DNA from 4 places in the Brevibacillus choshinensis genome. Region 1 is predicted to be linked to each of the others. Evidence: riboswitches for the same ligand, from Rfam matches in the RefSeq annotation. Region 1 holds a riboswitch; each other region holds the start of a gene.

The links. A riboswitch is a leader RNA that binds a small molecule or an ion and turns the genes downstream of it on or off. The one in region 1 is predicted to bind cyclic di-AMP.
Region 2: linked by a shared signal. The riboswitch ahead of JNE38_RS16405 (CAP domain-containing protein) and the one ahead of JNE38_RS20255 (CAP domain-containing protein) in region 1 are both predicted to bind cyclic di-AMP.
Region 3: linked by a shared signal. The riboswitch ahead of ehuB (ectoine/hydroxyectoine ABC transporter substrate-binding protein EhuB) and the one ahead of JNE38_RS20255 (CAP domain-containing protein) in region 1 are both predicted to bind cyclic di-AMP.
Region 4: linked by a shared signal. The riboswitch ahead of JNE38_RS15525 (CAP domain-containing protein) and the one ahead of JNE38_RS20255 (CAP domain-containing protein) in region 1 are both predicted to bind cyclic di-AMP.

The regions. Positions count from the first base shown of each region.
Region 1 is NZ_CP069127.1:4,023,430-4,028,230, forward strand. It holds gene JNE38_RS20245 (macrolide family glycosyltransferase) at 1-283, opposite strand, end outside; gene JNE38_RS20250 (NAD(P)-dependent alcohol dehydrogenase) at 444-1,412, opposite strand; cyclic di-AMP (ydaO/yuaA leader) riboswitch at 1,763-1,920, shown strand; gene JNE38_RS20255 (CAP domain-containing protein) at 1,928-2,593, shown strand; cyclic di-GMP riboswitch class I at 2,818-2,900, shown strand; gene JNE38_RS20260 (hypothetical protein) at 2,913-3,107, shown strand; gene JNE38_RS20265 (hypothetical protein) at 3,248-3,391, opposite strand; gene JNE38_RS20270 (amidoligase family protein) at 3,575-4,486, shown strand.
Region 2 is NZ_CP069127.1:3,256,580-3,261,380, forward strand. It holds gene JNE38_RS16390 (hypothetical protein) at 1-27, opposite strand, end outside; gene JNE38_RS16395 (hypothetical protein) at 48-248, opposite strand; gene JNE38_RS16400 (SF0329 family protein) at 484-1,053, opposite strand; cyclic di-AMP (ydaO/yuaA leader) riboswitch at 1,516-1,672, shown strand; gene JNE38_RS16405 (CAP domain-containing protein) at 1,680-2,294, shown strand; gene JNE38_RS16410 (winged helix-turn-helix domain-containing protein) at 2,610-3,803, opposite strand; gene JNE38_RS16415 (hypothetical protein) at 3,800-3,955, opposite strand.
Region 3 is NZ_CP069127.1:4,901,753-4,906,553, forward strand. It holds gene ehuD (ectoine/hydroxyectoine ABC transporter permease subunit EhuD) at 1-588, opposite strand, end outside; gene ehuC (ectoine/hydroxyectoine ABC transporter permease subunit EhuC) at 592-1,248, opposite strand; gene ehuB (ectoine/hydroxyectoine ABC transporter substrate-binding protein EhuB) at 1,276-2,187, opposite strand; cyclic di-AMP (ydaO/yuaA leader) riboswitch at 2,402-2,535, opposite strand; gene JNE38_RS24560 (CapA family protein) at 2,847-3,902, opposite strand; gene JNE38_RS24565 (winged helix-turn-helix domain-containing protein) at 4,107-4,801, shown strand, end outside.
Region 4 is NZ_CP069127.1:3,074,136-3,078,936, reverse strand. It holds gene def (peptide deformylase) at 1-304, shown strand, start outside; gene JNE38_RS15535 (homoserine dehydrogenase) at 332-1,345, shown strand; gene JNE38_RS15530 (hypothetical protein) at 1,449-1,604, shown strand; gene JNE38_RS15525 (CAP domain-containing protein) at 1,662-2,387, opposite strand; cyclic di-AMP (ydaO/yuaA leader) riboswitch at 2,395-2,550, opposite strand; gene JNE38_RS15520 (rhodanese-like domain-containing protein) at 2,696-3,037, opposite strand; gene JNE38_RS15515 (cold-shock protein) at 3,476-3,679, shown strand; gene JNE38_RS15510 (phosphotransferase family protein) at 3,820-4,638, shown strand; gene JNE38_RS15505 (hypothetical protein) at 4,801-4,801, opposite strand, start outside.

The sequences.
Region 1 (4,801 bases):
CTTTGATCTGCTCAAGAACGCTAGGGATGACGATATCTGCCGTATGTAAAAGACCGTTGACTCTTTCAAGCAAATAATTTCTTCCACCCGAGATAAACGCTTCTATAAATTTTTGACCGTCAATTGTTCGTACAGTAGCTCCCGTCTTCTCCATACGCTCTCGAAAAGCTTCTACCGTAAAGTACACTACCTCTTCTCCGCGAGAGATAAGCTCCTGCACCACTCCAATCGTTGGATTGATATGTCCTTCTGATCCACTATTGATAAATAAAACACGTGCCATATCTACCGCTCCTTACGCATTACGCATTTCCCTACTTTGTGCAAGAATAATGGGCACTGCCCCAAACGATCGCTCCACTCAAATAATGGAATCAAGTTTATCATAGCCATCCATACTGCGCAAAACCACCTTGTTTTTCACTTCGGAACGAACAGAATGTTCAGTCTCCCCGAACGGTTAGTACCACGTTACCTTTCTTATGTCCCAGATCCACATAGCTGTGAGCCTCCGGTGCTTGCTCCAGCGGAAAGCGGCGATCGATTACAGAACGCAGCTTTCCTGCCTCGATCAGCTCCTTCAGATACATTAAGTCTTCTGCGGATTCCTTCGACGATCCGCCGATTACCTTCTTGCTGCTCGTCGCATTGACCCATAGTCCGCCAATGATCGGCAGAAAGTCCACATGGTACGCACGCAAATAGAAGCCATTCGGTGTCAGACGCTTGACGCAAGCTTGGAATGGACTCTTCCCGACCGTATCAAAAATGATATCGTAAGACGGACCTTCCTCTGCGAACTTCTCTTTTGTATAATCAATGACTCGGTCGGCTCCCAGCGATTTCACCAATTCCACATTAGACGTGCTGCACAATCCGGTTACTTCCGCGCCGAAATACTTGGAGAGCTGGACGGCATATGTCCCGACGCTGCCAGAAGCTCCGTAAACGAGCACCCGACTGCCGCTTTGGATGTTGGCCTTCCGGAGAAATTGCAGGGCCGTATAGGCGCCTACCGGTACCGCAGCTGCCTCCTCGAACGTCATGTTTGCAGGTTTGAGTGCGACACCGCCATTCTCGGGCAGACATTTGTATTCCGCATACGCGCCGAAGCTGATTCCGCAGGCAGCATATACGGAATCTCCCGGCTTGAACCGTGTAACGCGGCTACCCGCCGATTCGACCACGCCCGCCAGTTCGAATCCGAGAATCCTGATACGCTTTGGTCTCCAAAGGCCGTTGAATAGGCGCGCGAGGAAAGGATCTGCTTTGCGTAACCGGCAATCCCCAGCAGCAACGGTTGTAGCATAGACCTTAATCATGATTTCGTCGTCATTTGGTACGGGCTTGGCGACCTCCCGCAGCTGCAGCACATTCGGCGGTCCGTACCGCTCGTATACAATCGCTTTCATACTTCCTCCCCTTCTCTCCCCTTCGTAATCTTTCTCCATATTTATATACAGTTCACCGCTTACAAAAGTTTCCGTTCTTTAGCCACGGTGCATTATATGGCCTGATTCATAGAAATATCATTTCGCGAAGTTCTGCAAACAAAAACGAATGCCGCAGCATCCGTTTATGACCCGATCAAATCCGTTCGTTGAAAAAGAAGTCGTTGCCTCCATCCCCGCCGTTCCTTTTGATATTCGGACACCGCTCCCAGAGAAGTCGCTGTTTCTGCCACTTTCTCTAATATCCCATTAATCCTACCAAATTTTATACCTTTCATTTGACCGCGAATGTCTGTTATTCTAGGTCATGCCAAACAAAACAGCCGAAACTTCCTCACGAATGGAAGTGCGGGGGAACTTTTTTTCTTGCAGATGAGAGATCTGCATGGGGTGAATCGCCAATGTGCGTAGGGTTGTTTCCTCAATCCGAACCCGTCAACTAACCTCGTAGGCTAAAAAAAGGAGACGATGTGAATATGAAACGCCTAGGTACGATTGCAATCGCGACATTGGGATTGGGATTTGCTCTTTCCGGCTTTTCTAACACAGCTTCTGCCGCGGCTGCTTATCCTTGCCCATTGAATGCAGGGGCGACCAAGCAAGTGCAACAACAGCAACAAGCCCAAGGCTTCCCATATATGGTACAACCGCAATATGCATATCAACCAGTAATGCAACAGCCGGTTCAACAGCAATACAAGCAACAGCCTGTACAACAGCAGCCTGTACAACAGCCCGTTCAACAGCAGCCTGCAAAGCAACATCAAGTGGATGCATCCTCTGTTATGAAGCAAGTGGCGGATCTGGTAAACCAGGAACGTGCAAAAGCAGGCCTGAAACCGGTAGTACTGGACGCTTCCTTGAACAAGGTCGCTCAAGCGAAGGCAGCTGACATGTCCAACAACCATTACTTCGACCATACAAGCCCTACGTATGGTTCTCCCTTTGACATGATGAAACAGTTCGGGGTGTCGTTTATGACCGCAGGTGAGAACATTGCTATGGGTCAACGCACGGCTGATGAAGTCATGACTCAGTGGATGAACAGTGAAGGTCACCGCCAAAACATCATGAATCCTTCCTTCACCAAAATCGGAGTAGGCTTTGTGAATGGATACTGGGTGCAAGAATTCATCGGATAATGATAGGGTATGGGAAAGCCGCGTCCTCAAGCGAGGGGCCGGCTTTTTTGTTTTTTCTCAGAAAGGCAGAAACCTATGGCCGGGCAACTCGTCCCCGCTTTGCTGTCTTATTATTTACCTAGCTGGTGCGCTCATTCGTCGAAAAAAGGGGAGGGTTTTCAAAACCAAAGACCTATTTCCAAATGCCTATTGATGTTATAATTTCATCAATACCTTTTTTCCAATCCAGATAAAGGCAAATCATGCGAAAGTATGAGACGCAAAGCTAAAGGGGCCTCGTGGTAACACAAGCCAGCCAGCTACCAAAGGAGAATGCTTCATGACTCGTCAGCGTCTAGAGAAATGGATTCAAGAGAATACATTATTAAAAATTCAATTTAGAAACTCATCCGACGTTATTCTAGGACGAATATTGAAGGTGGAGAAAGTGACAATCCTTGTTTATCACGATGATAGCAAGCAACTGTTGAACTTGGCATTACAGGATATAAAAAGCATCGAAGTAACCGGATAAAGGAGTGCTGCCACAAGTAACAACGGCAGCCTTTTTTTGTATGGATGGTGAGTTACGTCCATTTTCGTCATTTGGTATGCTTTTACTGGTAAAAACTGTTATAATTATGGTAAGCATTCCGAAAGGTGGTGTAACCGTTGTTATATTTCCTTGGTGCCTTGGTAGCCGTAATCGGTGCGGGATTCTTCTTGGCTGGAACAAACAGCCTGACAAGAAAAGATGAGCATGCCGTAAACCATTCCATCGATGACGCGATTGCCCATCATCAGCTCAGTCAAATGCATCAGAATCAACATCACAATTTTTGAAGTTTGGTGCCCGGAAAGGGCCTTTTTTATGACAAAGACTGTTCGGGAGGCGTTTCCCTTGCCAAGAAAAAAAGTCCCTCGTTAATCCCGTGCTCCGCCGCCCCCTCCCCTAGTTAGAATTTTTTAGGCTAACAATCAAACCTGGGAGGAAGGCGAACCATGAAGCCCTTTGCTATGAACTGGAAAGCCCTTCATTTTGGCGTAGAAATTGAATTTGTTGGAGGTAAACCCGAGGTTGTTGAACTCTTGCCAGGCTGGACTATGGCGTTGGATGAACGGCAAATTGATGATACCGGCGAAGAGTCCGGCAGCGAACTTCAAACGCCCCCCATTCTCTGGAAAGATCGCGAACAAATCCGCGAGATGCTCCTAAGGCTCCATGCGACAGGAGCTAGGGTGAACTGGAATTGCGGACTTCACATCCATGTTAGTTTGGAGCCTTGGGGAGAAGAAGCCATTCCCGATTTTATCGAGGCTGCCTTGCAACATCAAGAATCAGTCAAAAACTTATTCAACACCAGTGAAGATCGGCTCGTATACTGCCCCCCTGTCACCAGGGAAATGCGGGATCGGTTTATTTCCGCCCCTGGGGATGCGGCGCTTCGACATACAGGACGCCCTCAATCCCATCGATGTGGCATCAACCTTGCTGCATGGTACGATAACCGAACAGTGGAAATTCGTTATGCAAACGGCACTTTGAATTACGGTGAAGTAATCCGTACTGTAGAATTTTGCCTTCGCTTCATTGCAGCCATCGGTGCACGACGAAAGCTCCCATGCAATCCCGAGCAAATGGCAGCTGAACTCGGAGTGCCTCTCTCTGGATATCCCCGGCCCATACCTGCCCCGCTTTGGTATCGAGAGAGAATATGGCTGGAAAACATGCTAGTGCCGATAGTAACCCCTATAGTCAACAGCCTTGTCCGTCATAGCGAAATCCTTCAAATACTGCCTAGACCAGATGGTTTATTGGTTGTGGTCGAAAATTCCGACGGCGAGATATTCAGATACCTTTTCCATTTATCTGCAGATGGCTGGAAAATGGTTCGTAAGCTCCCAGATAAATAAATGCTTCCGGTCAAATGCTTACGACCTCCACTTGGTAATAATTTACTGACATTTCACCCTCACCTCAAACATAAATAGGTAATGGGTAACGGGTTTGGCGACCCACGTTACCCAAGGGCACTTGATTCTCTGTTGGATGTGGGGCCGCTTCGGATTGGCGACCTGGCGGCCCACATCTTGTTCCCCTAATTATTGGTAAAGGATGGCTACGAAAATACAATATGCCATTACTTACACAGCGATACATTTTTTTTCACATGATCGTCCTTCTGGCTCAGCCAAACTTCCCCTTAAGCTCAGTGCCACTTCCGGCAG
Region 2 (4,801 bases), 770 kb from region 1:
GAAAAGTACCTCAAGCGTCTTTTTCATAAAACACTCCTCCTTTGCCTTTATACAGGAATTGGCAATACACCCAGCGCGATGAAATAACCGATCAGGAAAATCGGAACGACATAATACATGATTAACGGGACAAACGTCTTTTCAGGCCGGGCTCCCGCTATTCCGGATGCAATAAAGATCGGTGCTGAGGATGGCGGGGAAGCCCCTTCCAGGCTCCTTAGAACCACTACTCGTGTATCTAGATGCACGGATGGGTCTTCCTTTATGCCTGGTGCGTGATCACTGCATCCTGCAATTATTGCTATCGTAGCCATTATGTAAAGGTACGTTTCATGTAGGTTCCCCTTCCTTAAACAATATTGCAATTACACTTCACTCATTTTTTATCTAGAAAGATATAGTAAATTAGCGGTAGATTTGGACTTTTCTTTCTTTGTCCAAGACTACCGCTAATTCCGGCGCATCTTAAAAAGGGATGTGTTTTCATAAGGTACTAAGTCGTAGTTCATAAAAATACTGCACAATTGGATGCTTTAATTTCATTTTCTCGGCCATGTTTAAAATTCGCTTTTTTCCAACTCGTCTGTCCACCAAAGCCAGGATATTCAATAATATATCATTGCTCTCCAGGCTTTCCTCAATAGAAATGGCTAAAAATTTATTAGCAACAACGCTAAAATTTGATTTACTTAATGATACCTGTGCTAACAAAAGCTCCTCTGCATATTCTGATATTTTTCTATTTCTTGCAATTACTTTTAGACGATCCTCTGGAACTATTCCCTTGGCATCTTTTCTGACAGCTTCAATTTCTTCATTACTGATTGGAATTTGGATATTTGGATCATTCTTAATTTCCAGCTCCGTCTGATACCATTTGATTAAGGTAGTTTTATCATTCATATTGAGTACATTCTTTTTGTCTACCGAAATATAACAAAGTCCTGCTTTATCTGGTAAATAACGATAGCCGGTTGCACGGTATTCAACCCTTTCATATAACGCAGGACAGAGAAAACTCTCCAGATTTTGCTTCAATTTGCTCCAGGACATTTAATCCTCCAATGTTCTATATGGTAAATACCTAGTGAGGCAGTCATTCTATTAGCCATCATACAAATACAACCTAATAGATCAGACTAAATACAAGTAACCTAGCGTTTCACCCGTTACTGGGGTTGCTCTCATTGCCTTCATCGTCTCTGTTTTGTTGCCTCTTCTATCTCAGTCCAGTTTAATTGTTGGGATCACTGAGCGAGTTGTATCAGCCTTTATTTTGGATGCCGGTGTTTCTGCGAAAGCTACTGTTGGTTGGTCTTACGCCGTAGGGGGATGGAATGCAGCCTTATGGTTTGGATTGATTTTGCCTGTCCTTGCCCTGCTATATTTTACATCAGAAAAGAAACGTTCCTAAGAAATCGCATGCAGTCAACGTTTGCGGCCATTACACCTAGTACTCATACCATTTTTTGTGTATTTATTTCGACGTAGAATCTCTGTTATTCTGGGTCATGCCAAACAAAACAGCCGAAACTTCCTCTCGAATGGAAGTGCGGGGGATCTTCTTTTGCAGATGTGAGATCTGCATGGGGTGAATCGCCAAAGGGCGTAGGGTTGTTTTTCCTCAATCCGAATCCGTCAACTAACCTCGTAGGCCAAAAAAAGGAGACGATGTGAATATGAAACGCCTTGGTACGATTGCAATCGCGACTTTGGGATTGGGATTTGTTCTTTCCGACTTTTCTAACACAGCTTCTGCCGCGGCCCTTCAACAACCAACCCAATCGTTTCCATATACCGTACAATACGGATATCAACCCGTGATGCAGCAACCTGTTCAACCGCAATACGCGACAACTATTCAGCAGCCTGTACAACAGGTAGCTGCTCCACAACCTGCAGAGCAAACCAATCAGCAAGTGGACGCTTCCGCTGTCATGAAGCAAGTCGCTAACCTGGTGAACCAAGAGCGTGCAAAAGCAGGGCTGAAACCAGTGGAGCTCGACGCTTCTTTGAACAAAGTAGCACAGGCAAAAGCGGCTGACATGTCCAATAACAACTACTTCGACCATACCAGCCCTACGTACGGTTCTCCATTTGACATGATGAAGCAGTTCGGTGTATCTTATATGACCGCTGGAGAAAACATTGCGATGGGTCAGCGCACCGCTGATGAAGTCATGAACCAATGGATGAACAGCGAAGGTCACCGTCAAAACATCATGAATCCTTCCTTCACCAAAATCGGTGTAGGCTATGTGAATGGATACTGGGTTCAAGAATTTATTGGCTAATGAATGCGATGCGAACGCCGAGTCCTCAAGCGAGGGCTCGGCGTTCTTGGTTTTCCCAGAAAGCCAGCTGCCTCATATGCTCGCGCTCCCTTTTCACATTAGTATTCACTAAGGTTGTGCTGTCATTCGCTGAAGAGACAAAATGCGTCCTTTCATCTTCTTGGAGCGACAGGAGCCCAATGCCTTTATTCCCCATATTCGAATGGGCGGATTCAAATAGTCATGTGCAACTTGGTTAAGGATGATCGTAAAGCGGGCAATACCTGATTCGTACGCGGAGACTTGTCGGCAAATGTTACCGGGGAACTCGAAATATCAGTTCATAGACTCTATCGAAATCGTCTCGCATCCATTGAATACTCCAAAGTTTTGAAAACAATTGTTCAAGGCTGTCCGCAATTGTTTTGTTGGCTTTATGTCGTTCTCGTACCAGATGTTTTTGACAACCAGCGTCCCGGATTTTCGCTCCGCGATTACCTCGGCTCGTCCGATGAGGCTTTCTCCGTATAATAGAGGCAACACATAATAGCCGAACTTCCGTTTGATTGCAGGCGTGTAGATCTCCCAGGTGTAATCGAATCCAAACAATTCTTTGATCAGTTTTCTGTCCCATATGAAATTATCTAGTGGGGCAATCAGCTCGCAGCGCCATTTCGGCGCTGGATTTTGCTGAACGGCTTCAATAAGCGGCAAGTCTTCCGCGCGGCAATAAAGTATATCCTTCATTTGTTCTACGGCAACAGCAGCAATGCGAGCTTCGTGCAACAGTCGGCGGAAAACCTCATTGCGCTGCTCCGCTTTCAATCCCCATATGTTCAGCCAGGCATCGGATGCGCGATTCCATAAAAGGCCAACAGCGCCGATTCGACGCAGTACCCGCCACTTGTGATGCTCCAGCTCGCTCTCCAGCGGCTCCGGCGCATTCAGCAGATTTGGCGGTATGTACTTCCCCGCGATATCGTAATATTTACGTGTTCCTTTTTTGTGATGGATAATCAACTCGCCTGTCGAATACATCTGCTCCAGAACCGACCGAGATGAATTGTTTCCACTGCTCCAATGGATGGCCGATCGCCAAACGAAGTTTCCATCCAATTTTAGATCATCCGAACTTAGCGCACCGTGATTTTGGATGTGAGCTCGTACTTGCTCTATCAACGCTTCCATTTCGGGATAGCGCTTGGCATGTTGTCGGGCGGCTTGTCTGTACCGCTCAAAATACGGCCAGTCCTCGACGGGGATAATGGCCAGATTCTTGTCGGGATAATCGACAAGGATTCTATCTTGATACAGCAACTCGGCGAGCATGTTCTTGGTGAATCCTTTGATTCGCGACTGCAACACCAGTTCGGCGTTTTTTCCGCAAACATCGATGGGATCGTATTGAATACAGCCTACCTGCCGCACAAAATCCAATACTCCCTGCTTTCCGGTAAAATGATATTCGCCCAACAGCCCGTGCTTCAATAGCAGAAATTGCCGTGCCTGGCGGTTCGTCAATTGGATCATGTACACATCGACTCCTTAACGAAACAAACAGGAACCGTTTGCACATGACGATGGATGGCTAATGATGGTATCCATTGGGGAGCTTCATTAGCAAACCCCTTTCCTAATTTTCCAACAACCGAAAATTGCTCTTTTTCAATGATTTCAACCATGCCTATTCCCCCTATACGTTGGAAAACGAAGAAAACAAACACACGTTCCTATCAAATGTTACCATTATCTCCAACATAAAAACAAGAGCTATTGAAGGCTGACCGTTAACGCAATGAAGCTGCCGTTCGCCGCGGCAGCTTCATCTCATTTGTGCATTGGGCCAAAGTCTCAAACAACAAAAAAACCTTGATTTCTCAAGGTTTTTTGACTTTCTCTATGGAGCGGGTGATGGGAATCGAACCCACGCTACTAGCTTGGGAATATAGATTTCCCCTTTTGATGCAATATGATTGAGAAGTGTAAACCCTGATTTACCAAGAGATTAGTATGCTGTCAATCCAATCATTTATGTCTTAAAATGAAAGGTGGGGACCAATTTGGTCCCCAATTCGTCCCCAAGGACTAATTTAGTAACTCTCTTTCACAGCCGGAATGTCCGCTGGAACCCATTCAATACTCAAATATCCTCTTAATTGGGCAAGTGAGTTTCTAATACTTGCTTTTTTATCTTCGTAATAAAGCAAAATAATGCCCCTTGGACATCAAGGGGTATTATCATAATTTATTCAATCCTAGCTTTTTATTTAACCATCCCCACTCTGTCAAAGTGAGACTTGGGTTAGTAGCACTTCTGTTATAGTCGGGTCAAAGCCAATAAAATTCATGGTTTAACTAAATTTTTTCTGATAGCTTATGACTCTGAAAGGCACATGTTGACATATTTGGTCAACAAATCGTCAACATGATTAATAACTTCAATTCTAGTCATTATTCTCCTTTTGATTACGTAATTCTTAATGAGTTTTCCAATAATTTTTTTTCTACACTATTCAAAAAAAAAACCA
Region 3 (4,801 bases), 880 kb from region 1:
CAGGAACAAGATCCCCACCAGGGTAAAGGCTTCCAGATAACGGAAGGATGCTGAACCAATCATTTTAGCTGCGAGGAGCATCTCCACCAATGTGATGGCCGATAGAATCGGAGTTTCCTTGAACATGACGAGCAAATAGTTGCCCAGCACGGGAACGATCGGGCGGATGGCTTGTGGTAAAATAACTCGCGACCACGTCTTAGCCCTGGAAAAATTGAGTGCCTTCGCTGCTTCCCATTGACCTTTCGGGATGGCATCAATTCCGGAGCGGTACACCTCAGAGAGGTAGGCGCTGTAGTGAATCCCCAATCCGAGTACCCCTGCCGCAAACGGCCCGAGCGAGATTCCGATCGCTGGAAGTCCGTAAAAAATGAAGTACAGCTGCACCAGGAGCGGGGTGCTGCGTATGAATTCCACGATGCAGGCAGACAGGAACGACAGCCATTTCTGCTTGACTCTGCGTCCAAATGCGAGCAGCAGCCCCCCAATAAGGGCGATGGCGAACCCGGCGATGGTCGCGAGAATGGTCGTTTGAATCGCTGCTGCGATCTGGGGGAGTATCTCCCACGTAAAGGACCAACTCCACATGGCTTACACCCTCCCTATCGATGCGCGGCGCTCCAGCCACCGCATGGCGAGCGTCAAAGGATAGGCCATCAAGAAATACATCACCAGCATAAGACCGAATATTTGAAATGTTCTGGATGAATCAAACGTGCGCAGGAGCATTCCCTGGAATGTCAAATCAGCCAGTGTGATCAAGGAAAGTAGGGAGGTCCCCTTCAACAGCTCTACCATTAGATTTCCGAACGAAGGAAGCATCATGACGGTTGCTTGCGGCAAGATGATCCGTCTCATGCGCTGCCAAGGCGACATGTTCAAGGCAATCGATGCTTCCATCTGTCCCTTTGGAACGGCAAGAATGGCGCTTCTGACCACTTCCGAACCGTAGGCTCCATAGTTGAGACCTAGTGCAATCACTCCCGCAAGGATCGGGGAAAGCTCTATGCCCAGCAGGGGCAGCGCGAAAAACAGCCAAAACATCTGTACCAAGAGAGACGTCCCCCGGAAGATTTCCACATAAGCGCTGATGATCCCGCGAACCCAAAACCATTTGGAAAGCCTGCAAAAGCCGGCTGCAAATGAGACGGTGAAGGCGACCAGCACCGAGAGTGCCGTCACTTGCAAGGTCGTCGCCGCTCCTTTGAGCAAAAAAGGAATCAGCTGCATAGTCTCACTCATGTTCATCCCTTCCTTTCGTCGAAGCAGCGCCCATCATTGCTTTGACAGCCCTTCAGCCGTCATCTCGGCAGGCAGCTCCTGCTCGGTAAAGCCAAACGGCTCCAGGACCTTCAGCAGCTCTCCCGATTCTTTGAGCTTTTGCAGCTCCTCATTGAACGCTTTGACAAACGCTTCATCTTCTTTGCGGAAGGCTGCCGCTCCGTAGCCGCGAATGCTTTTCCCGTCAATCTCGGGCTGGGTGAAATCCATGACCCTCTCCACATTGCTGTCATTGGCACTCTCCAGAACTGCTTGCAGGGACGGGCCCGTCATCGTGATGGCATCTGCACGTCCCGCTTGCAGCGCTGCTATCGCCGATGGCTGATCTGGCACCAGGACCAGCTGCTCTTGCTTCACTCCCGATTTCTCCAGGTACTCCATCTCGATCGCGCCGCTCATGACCGCGATTCTAGCATTTGGGTTCAAGGCGATGTCCTTGTAGCTGCGCAATTGGAGCGGGTTTCCTTTCTTCACCGCGAGCGCTTCCCCGATGCTGTATTCCGGATTGGCAAACGCCACTTCCTTGGCGCGGGCCGGTGTGATGTACATGCCTGCCGTAATGATGTCAAAGCGCTTTGCTTTCAGCCCTGGGATCAGGGACCCGAACTCAGTCAGTACGCCGTTCATTTCGTTTATCCCCATTTTGGAGAGGACGACGCGTGCGACCTCTACCGCTTCTCCGGTCAATTTTCCGTCCGGAGTGGCATAGGCGTACGGTTTTTCGTTGGCGAAGCCCACCGTGACAAAGCCTTGTTTCTTCACTTTTTCCAATGTGCTCTCCGCTGATTGGGTCTGCTCATTGCCCGCGACGGACCGGGCTTGCTGTCCAAAGCCGCATCCTGCGACAAGCAAAAGGCACGACAGTACGGCTGTCCATCCCCATCTCATGAAGCTTTTCTTGTTCATGCTTCCTTCCCCTTTCACATCCCATGTATAGAAAAAGCCAGCGCAACACCTTCCATGATACGGGAGGGCCATCCCCACATGGAAAAGCAAATGCGCCGGCTGTTTTCTCGCTGGAAGGCATGTCAAACAAGCTGTGCACAAGGGATTTTTCCCAATAGGAACTACGCGCTCCCAGTGTGTACAAGACATGCGCTCTCTAGCAATTGAGGTTTTGGAATAATCTGCTTTAGCCGACGAGGTTAGCTGACGGGTAGGATGGCAGTGTGCATCCCTTCTGTGCATCACAGAATTAACCCCTAACGTGGTTCCCCCGCTTCCGTAAAAGACGGAACTAGGCCCCTATTTGATTGGGAGGTGTTCGTTGATCTCCTCTCATGATTCCGTTATGGTTAACACGCGTTTCATGTTATCATGCCTCTCCTTTTGACACATCCTTGATAATTCCGTATATTCGCTCTTCTGGTCCACTCAGGCTCTGTTAACCGTAATTACCAGACATCTCCAAAAAATTCCGTCCATATCCTACCATGTCCACTCTGACTAAAAAGGTTCACGCTATGTCGGTTCACCAGAAAATTTGGCGACGCAAAGCCTTTTGCAGTACAAAAAAAGATCATCTGGCCGCGGTGTCGACCGGATGATCCTGCTCGCTATGTTTTCTATTTGGTTGGGGAAGCGACCGTTTTGACTGCATTTCCTTCTTCATCAAACTTCATTTGATAGGATAACTGGTTCAATTTGCCGATCATCCGTTTCCGGTTCGCCGCATCCATCGGGACCGGCTGTCCGTTCACGATTTTGACCGGGATCACTTTGGAGGTGGTTTCCTTTTCCCCAAAGGTCAGCTCCACCATCATTGCTTCTCTTCCTTTGGGATTGTAAGAGGTGGTAAAGACGAAGTTGCCTACGCTGTAGTAGATCGGCACCCCTTTGTAGAGCTCCATTCCCATCACCGAATGGCTATGGGAGCCGACCACCGCATCTACCCCGCTGTCAATGAGCTTCCGAGCCATTTCCCGCGCATACGGCTCCGGATTATCCTTGTATTCGAGATTCCAGTGCATCACGGCGATGGTAATATCAGACTGTGCCACTGCTTTTTTGACGTAGGTGAGCATCGGCTCATACGAATAAGCATGGGCGAGTCCTGGCTTGTTTTTTCCAGCAAACCATTGCCGATTGGGCAGTACATGGCTCAACCCTATGACGGCAACACGCTTTCCGTTGATGGTTCGGATGTCCGGGGCGAATGCCTCCTCCTCGTTTTTCCCTGCACCTACATAGCCAAGCTGAACCTTTTTCAAATGGTCCATGGTATCGAATAACGCGTCCATGCCGTAGTCCAAGGAATGGTTATTGGCCAGATTGACGACATCAAAGCCGGCGTTCACCAATCCTTGCAGAGTTTGGGGCTTGGATCGGTATGTATATTCCTTTTTCGCTGCCTGGCCGCGGGTGCTGACAGACGTCTCCAGATTGCCGATGGTCAGATCCGCCTGCTTCAGAAAGTCTACCGTCTTTTGAAACGGGTAATCCACGCCATGGAGCCCGATTTGGTTTCCGACGCTCTTGTCCAGCATGATATCTCCCACAAAAGCGATACGAATCCTGCTTTCCTCTGCCGCAGATACGCCATGCGATCCCGCCGCACTGCCTGCGATCAATAGCATCGCAGCGGCTATTGCCGTCCCAATCTTCCACCGTCCGATTTTCATGCACCTCTCTCCTCACGCTTCTACGCCCATTCTAGTTGCTGCTGGGTGTGAAGCCTGTTGAAGCCTGTCCGGAGCAGAGGAACATTTCCCGTGAAAAATCGACGTTTTGTGATTTCCCGGTTTTCAAATGTCGAATTAGACGTGAAACAAGTATAATGGTGAAAATGTGATTTCAATTTCGTAGGCGTCGTGAAAGGAGGAACCATGGTACATCAGCCGCGTTCCGTCATACTCAAAACCAAAACCACCTTGCCTGGTGCGAGGCCTGGAAGTGTACGGAGAAATCACTTGCTGAACAGACTGGACGAAGGCCTCTTTTGCAAGCTGACCATTCTTTGCGCACCTGCCGGCTACGGCAAGACGACCTTGCTCACGCAGTGGGCCCATCAGCAGTCCGCCAAGCCGGCTTGGCTCTCGCTCGACGAAATGGACAATGATCTCATCCGCTTCTGGAAATACGTCGTACATACGATCGCGGACTCCCGTCTGCCTGAACTCGCAGAAAGACTCGAGCCATTGATGGGAGCCGTTTCCCATACATCGATTTTCACCTTTATTGACTCGCTTCTGTATGAACTGGATAGCATCGAACAGCCCGTCATTCTTCTCTTGGACGACTACCATGCCATCTTCGAGGAGCAGATTCATCTCAGCCTGTCGTACTTCATCGACTACTTGCCTGGCCATGTTCATCTGTTCATCGCCAGTCGTAACGCACTGCCTTTTTCCACCGCCAAATGGACCTTGCGTGGACAGGCTTGCCACATTTCGTTGGAGCAGCTGCGCTTTACCCACCAGGAGACGGCCAGCTTTTACCATGATTCACACGGCATCTCGCTTCACCCACAGCAAATCGAACGCATCCTGGAAAGGACTGAAGGATGGGTGGCTGGGCTTCA
Region 4 (4,801 bases), 950 kb from region 1:
CGTTTTGCTGGAGAAATCCGGAGAGGAGGAAGGGCCCGAAGCGTGCCTGTCGATCCCCGGAGTGGTCGGTATCGTCAAACGTGCGACTTATGTAAAAGTGCAGACCCTCAACCGGGCAGGAGAAACGGTCATATTGGAAGCAGAGGATTTCCTGGCACGTTGCATCCAGCATGAAATGGATCATCTGCAAGGAATCTTGTTCATAGATTATGTGGATGAGCTGTACTCTGCAAAAAACGGTAAGAAACTAAAACCACAAGACGCGAATCCAATACTCATGCACCAGAGGAGATTGGTTCGATAAGCGTATTGCCAACAGGATGGATGACGGATGAAACAATGGAAAGTAGTGATTACAGGGTATGGCTCGGTAGGGAAGCAAGTAGCGAGATTATTGATGCTGCGTCAGGACCACTATCGAAAGCAGTATGGCATGGAAGTGATTTTGGTTGGAACTGCTCGTTCGACTCACGGTGTCTATGATGAGAAGGGGCTGCAGCCTTCAGTGCTTGAGGCGTTTGCTGCGGAAAAGAAAACGGGGGATATGCCATTTTCCGGTTCGGATTTTATCCGTTCCTGTCAAGCTGACGTCCTCATTGAAACGGGACCATCCCAATTTGAAACGGGCGGGCCCGGACTCGCTTACATACGGCATGCATTAGAAACTGGCATGCATGCGATCGCGGTGTCCAAAGGGGCACTGGTTGTTGATTATGCAGGTCTGTCCGCATTGGCGAAGCAGCATGGTGTCTCTCTCAAGATTAGCGGGGCGACGGCGGCTGCCTTACCGACCATCGATCTTTTGCAGTACAATTTGGCGGGTTGTGAAATTCAGGCGGTGGAAGGGGTGTTCACAGGGACGACCAACTTTGTCCTGACGAGCATGATGGACGAAGGCATCTCTTGCGAGGAAGCGATTGCGAGGGCGCAGCAGCTGGGAATTGCGGAGCCGGACCCGTCGTTTGATGTGGATGGATGGGATACTGCGTGCAAAGTAACCATTTTGGCGAACGCCGCTTTTGGGGCTCAGCTGACACTTTCAGACATCGCGAAATCAAGTGTGCGAGAAGTGACCCGTGAGCAAATCCAGCTATGGCAGCAATCCGGTAAGACACCAAAGCTGATAGGGAGTATTCGCCGCACTCCGGAAGGGCTCCGGGCTTCTGTGGAATTGCTGGCAGTTGACTCTGCGCACCCGTTTGCAAATGTAAAAGGCACGACAAAAGCGATCCGAGTGGAAACGGATGTCATGGGTGACCTGCTTGTCATTGGCGGGAAATCAGATCCCGTCGCAGCGGCTGCAGCAGCGCTGAAGGATTTGGAGCATATTCTCAGTCTGCAGTAATCACTGATTGGTTCACGCTCCCTCTTCCCATGGAGAATGAACGCCAAAGAGCGGTGTATACTAAAAGAGCAATGACTACTTGCAAGGCGAGGAGGAGCAGCCCGTGCCACAGCAAAACGATGTGAATGCTGAAATGCAGCAAGTATCTGCCTATCCGACGAAGCAAGAGATGCATCAAAAAGATGTAGCGCTCATGGAAGAACAGGATTGTGGCTGCACGTCTAAGCAATGCACGGACACTCAATCCAAGCAGGAATAGCAAAAACCAAAAAAGCCGGGCCCTCACTTGAGGTCTCGGCTTTCCCATACCATTTCATTATCCGATGAATTCTTGCACCCAATATCCATTCACAAAGCCTACACCAATTTTGGTGAAGGAAGGATTCATGATGTTTTGACGGTGACCTTCACTGTTCATCCATTGGTTCATGACTTCATCAGCTGTACGTTGACCCATTGCAATGTTTTCCCCAGCGGTCATAAAAGATACGCCGAATTGCTTCATCATGTCAAATGGAGATCCATACGTTGGGCTTGTATGGTCGAAGTAGTTGTTGTTGGACATGTCAACCGCTTTTGCTTGTGCGACCTTGTTCAGGGAAGCATCAAGCTGAAGTGGTTTCAGACCCGCTTTTGCACGCTCCTGGTTCACCAGATCAGCTACTTGCTTCACAACAGAGGAAACTTGTTGATCGGCTTGATTTGCAGGTTGCGGAGCAGCTGCAGGCTGCTGTTGAACCGGTTGCTGAACTGGCTGTTGTTGTACAGGTTGTTGCTGTACAGGCTGCTGTTTGACTGGAGCTGCGTATTGCGGCTGCACCGGCTGTTGCATGACTGGCTGATATCCAAATTGTGGTGTGAATTGCTTCATTTGAAGGATATATGGGAACCATTGGACTTGTTGCTGCTGTTGCACTTGGCTAGGCGCCCCTGCTTTCAGTGGGCAATTATACGCTGCCGCGGCAGAAGCTGTGTTTGAAAAGCCGGAAAGAGCAAACCCCAATCCCAAAGTCGCGATTGCAATCGTACCAAGGCGTTTCATATTCACATCGTCTCCTTTTTTTGGCCTACGAGGTTAGTTGACGGATTCGGATTGAGGAAACAACCCTACGCACTTTAGCGATTCACCCCATGCAGATCTCTCATCCGCAAGAAAAAGATCCCCCGCACTTCCATTCGAGAGGAAGTTTCGGCTGTTTTGTTTGGCATGAACCAGAATAACAGAGATCTATCGGAGAATGATAGGTGTAATATTTGGTAGGATTAATAGGATAAGAATCATAGAATAGAGAATACAGGTAGGAAGGAATAAGAAAAAATCCCTCTCGATTGATCGAGAGGGAGAAGTCATTAGCGGTTTTCTTTCAAATCGTTCCAAGCCGTCAATCCGCCTTCAAGTGCAAGGGCACGATATCCTTTTTCCCGGAGGAGAGCTGCTGCTTTTTGTGCCTTGTTGCCTGTGGTGCAGACCGTGATGATCGTCGCATCTCGGAACGTATGAGAGGTTTTTTCATCAAAGGGCTGATCTTGTTCCTTCATATGTACGTAGGGGGCGTTTTTGGTTTCGATTCCTTCTATGTGCAGACTTTCTTGTAGGAATTTCTCTTCATCTCGAACGTCAACCAGTAGTAGGTTGCTTTCTTCCTGGATGGTTTTGCGAAAAGTAGAGCAGCTGATGGTTTCCTTTTGCATGTGTGGATCACTCCTTTCCTTGATTGTAGCAGAAGCATAAGAGTAAGGGATAGAAGGTGTCTTGTTGCTTTTACTGGACAGGCATGGTAGAATGAGGTTGCTACTTGAAAATCCGATACGTAATATCCACGTAGAAAGTGGACACCTTACGTTTTTTATTTTTTGAATGCCCGATTCACACTGGCGCGGTCATCGGAGCCGCAAGGATGAAAGAGAGGCAGGGCTTTCGTTGTTTTTGGTTTTCAAAAGATGTACCTTGCCCGTTTTGAAGTTCCGTAATACGATTCTCACATATTTGAGAAGTAGGTATGGATTCACATATCATGAAGGCATATCACACGTATCGATAAGGGTATTTCTTCATGATATGTGAGCTTTATTTGCTTCGGTAAATATGACTAGCATATTCAAAATTGACTTTTTTGGAGGTTTTTTTTCATGCAAACGAACGGAACAGTAAAATGGTTTAACGCAGAAAAAGGTTTCGGATTCATTCAAGTAGAAGGCGGAGACGATGTTTTCGTACACTTCAGCGCAATCCAAGGTGATGGCTTCAAAACTTTGGACGAAGGCCAACGCGTTCAATTCAACATCGTTCAAGGCAACCGTGGCCCACAAGCTGAGAACGTAGTAAAACTGTAAGTCTCCCTTTAAAAAAACTGTCCGTTCGCGGGCAGTTTTTTTGTTTTCATCCATTGATGAGCCCTTGTATTCCTTTTTCTACCATTTCCGTGAGTTTGCTAGTATAATAAATGGTTGCCATGAGAAAGCGAGGGGAAAGCATGGAGGACTGGCTGCAAGCATTGATACATACCTCACCGAGTCTTCGAAATACGGAGAGGATCGAGCAAATCTTCAAAGGATTCTCTACAGATCTCAAATATCGCGTATACCTGTCTGACGGTACCCAGCGAATGCTGCGCATAGCCGACCGGACCGCATGGGAGCAAAAGAAAAAAGAATTTGCGATTCTAGAGGTTTTGAAAAAAATGGAGGTAAAGGCATCTTTACCCATGGAACAGGCCGTGTTGGAGGAATCGAATCATTGCTACATGGTCTTGTCTTATCTGGAGGGGGAGGATGCCAAGGACGCTTTGCCCGTTCTTTCTCTTGAGGAACAATATGAAATTGGGAGAGTAGCTGGAACTCAGCTAGCTGCCATGCATACGATCTGTGCGGAAGCCTCCGTTCCTGAATGGGAAGAACGCTGCTTGCTAAAACATGAGCGCTATGTAGAAGCGTACTACAATTGTGGATACCGAATTCCCCAAGCGGAAAAAATCCTGACGTTTATCGAAGACCATACGCGTTTGCTGCGCGACGTACCGAACCGATTTTTGCATGATGACTTTCATGTGGGTAACTTGATCGTTCATGAGGGAAAGTACGCCGGAGCGATTGATTTTAATCGGATGGACTGGGGAGATCCTGTTCACGATTTTACCAAGCTTGCTTTTTTTAGCAGAGAAACCAGCGTTCCTTTTTGTATCGGTCAAATCAGGGGATATCTTGAGCGAACGGGTGCCCCAGCGATGTTTTTTGGATACGATATGGTGTGTATACAGCGATGGCCATCTTCTCATCGATTGTGTGGACCTTGAGGGTGGTTCCCCATCAGATGAAGGAAATGCAGGAGCGGATTTCACGAGTTTGCCAGGACCATGAATATTTTGAGGAGATTGTTCCCAGTTGGTATCTAGCGGATTGAAAGAAAAAAGGAACTATGGCAAGGGCCACAATTCCTTTTCTCCATAGATTCTACAT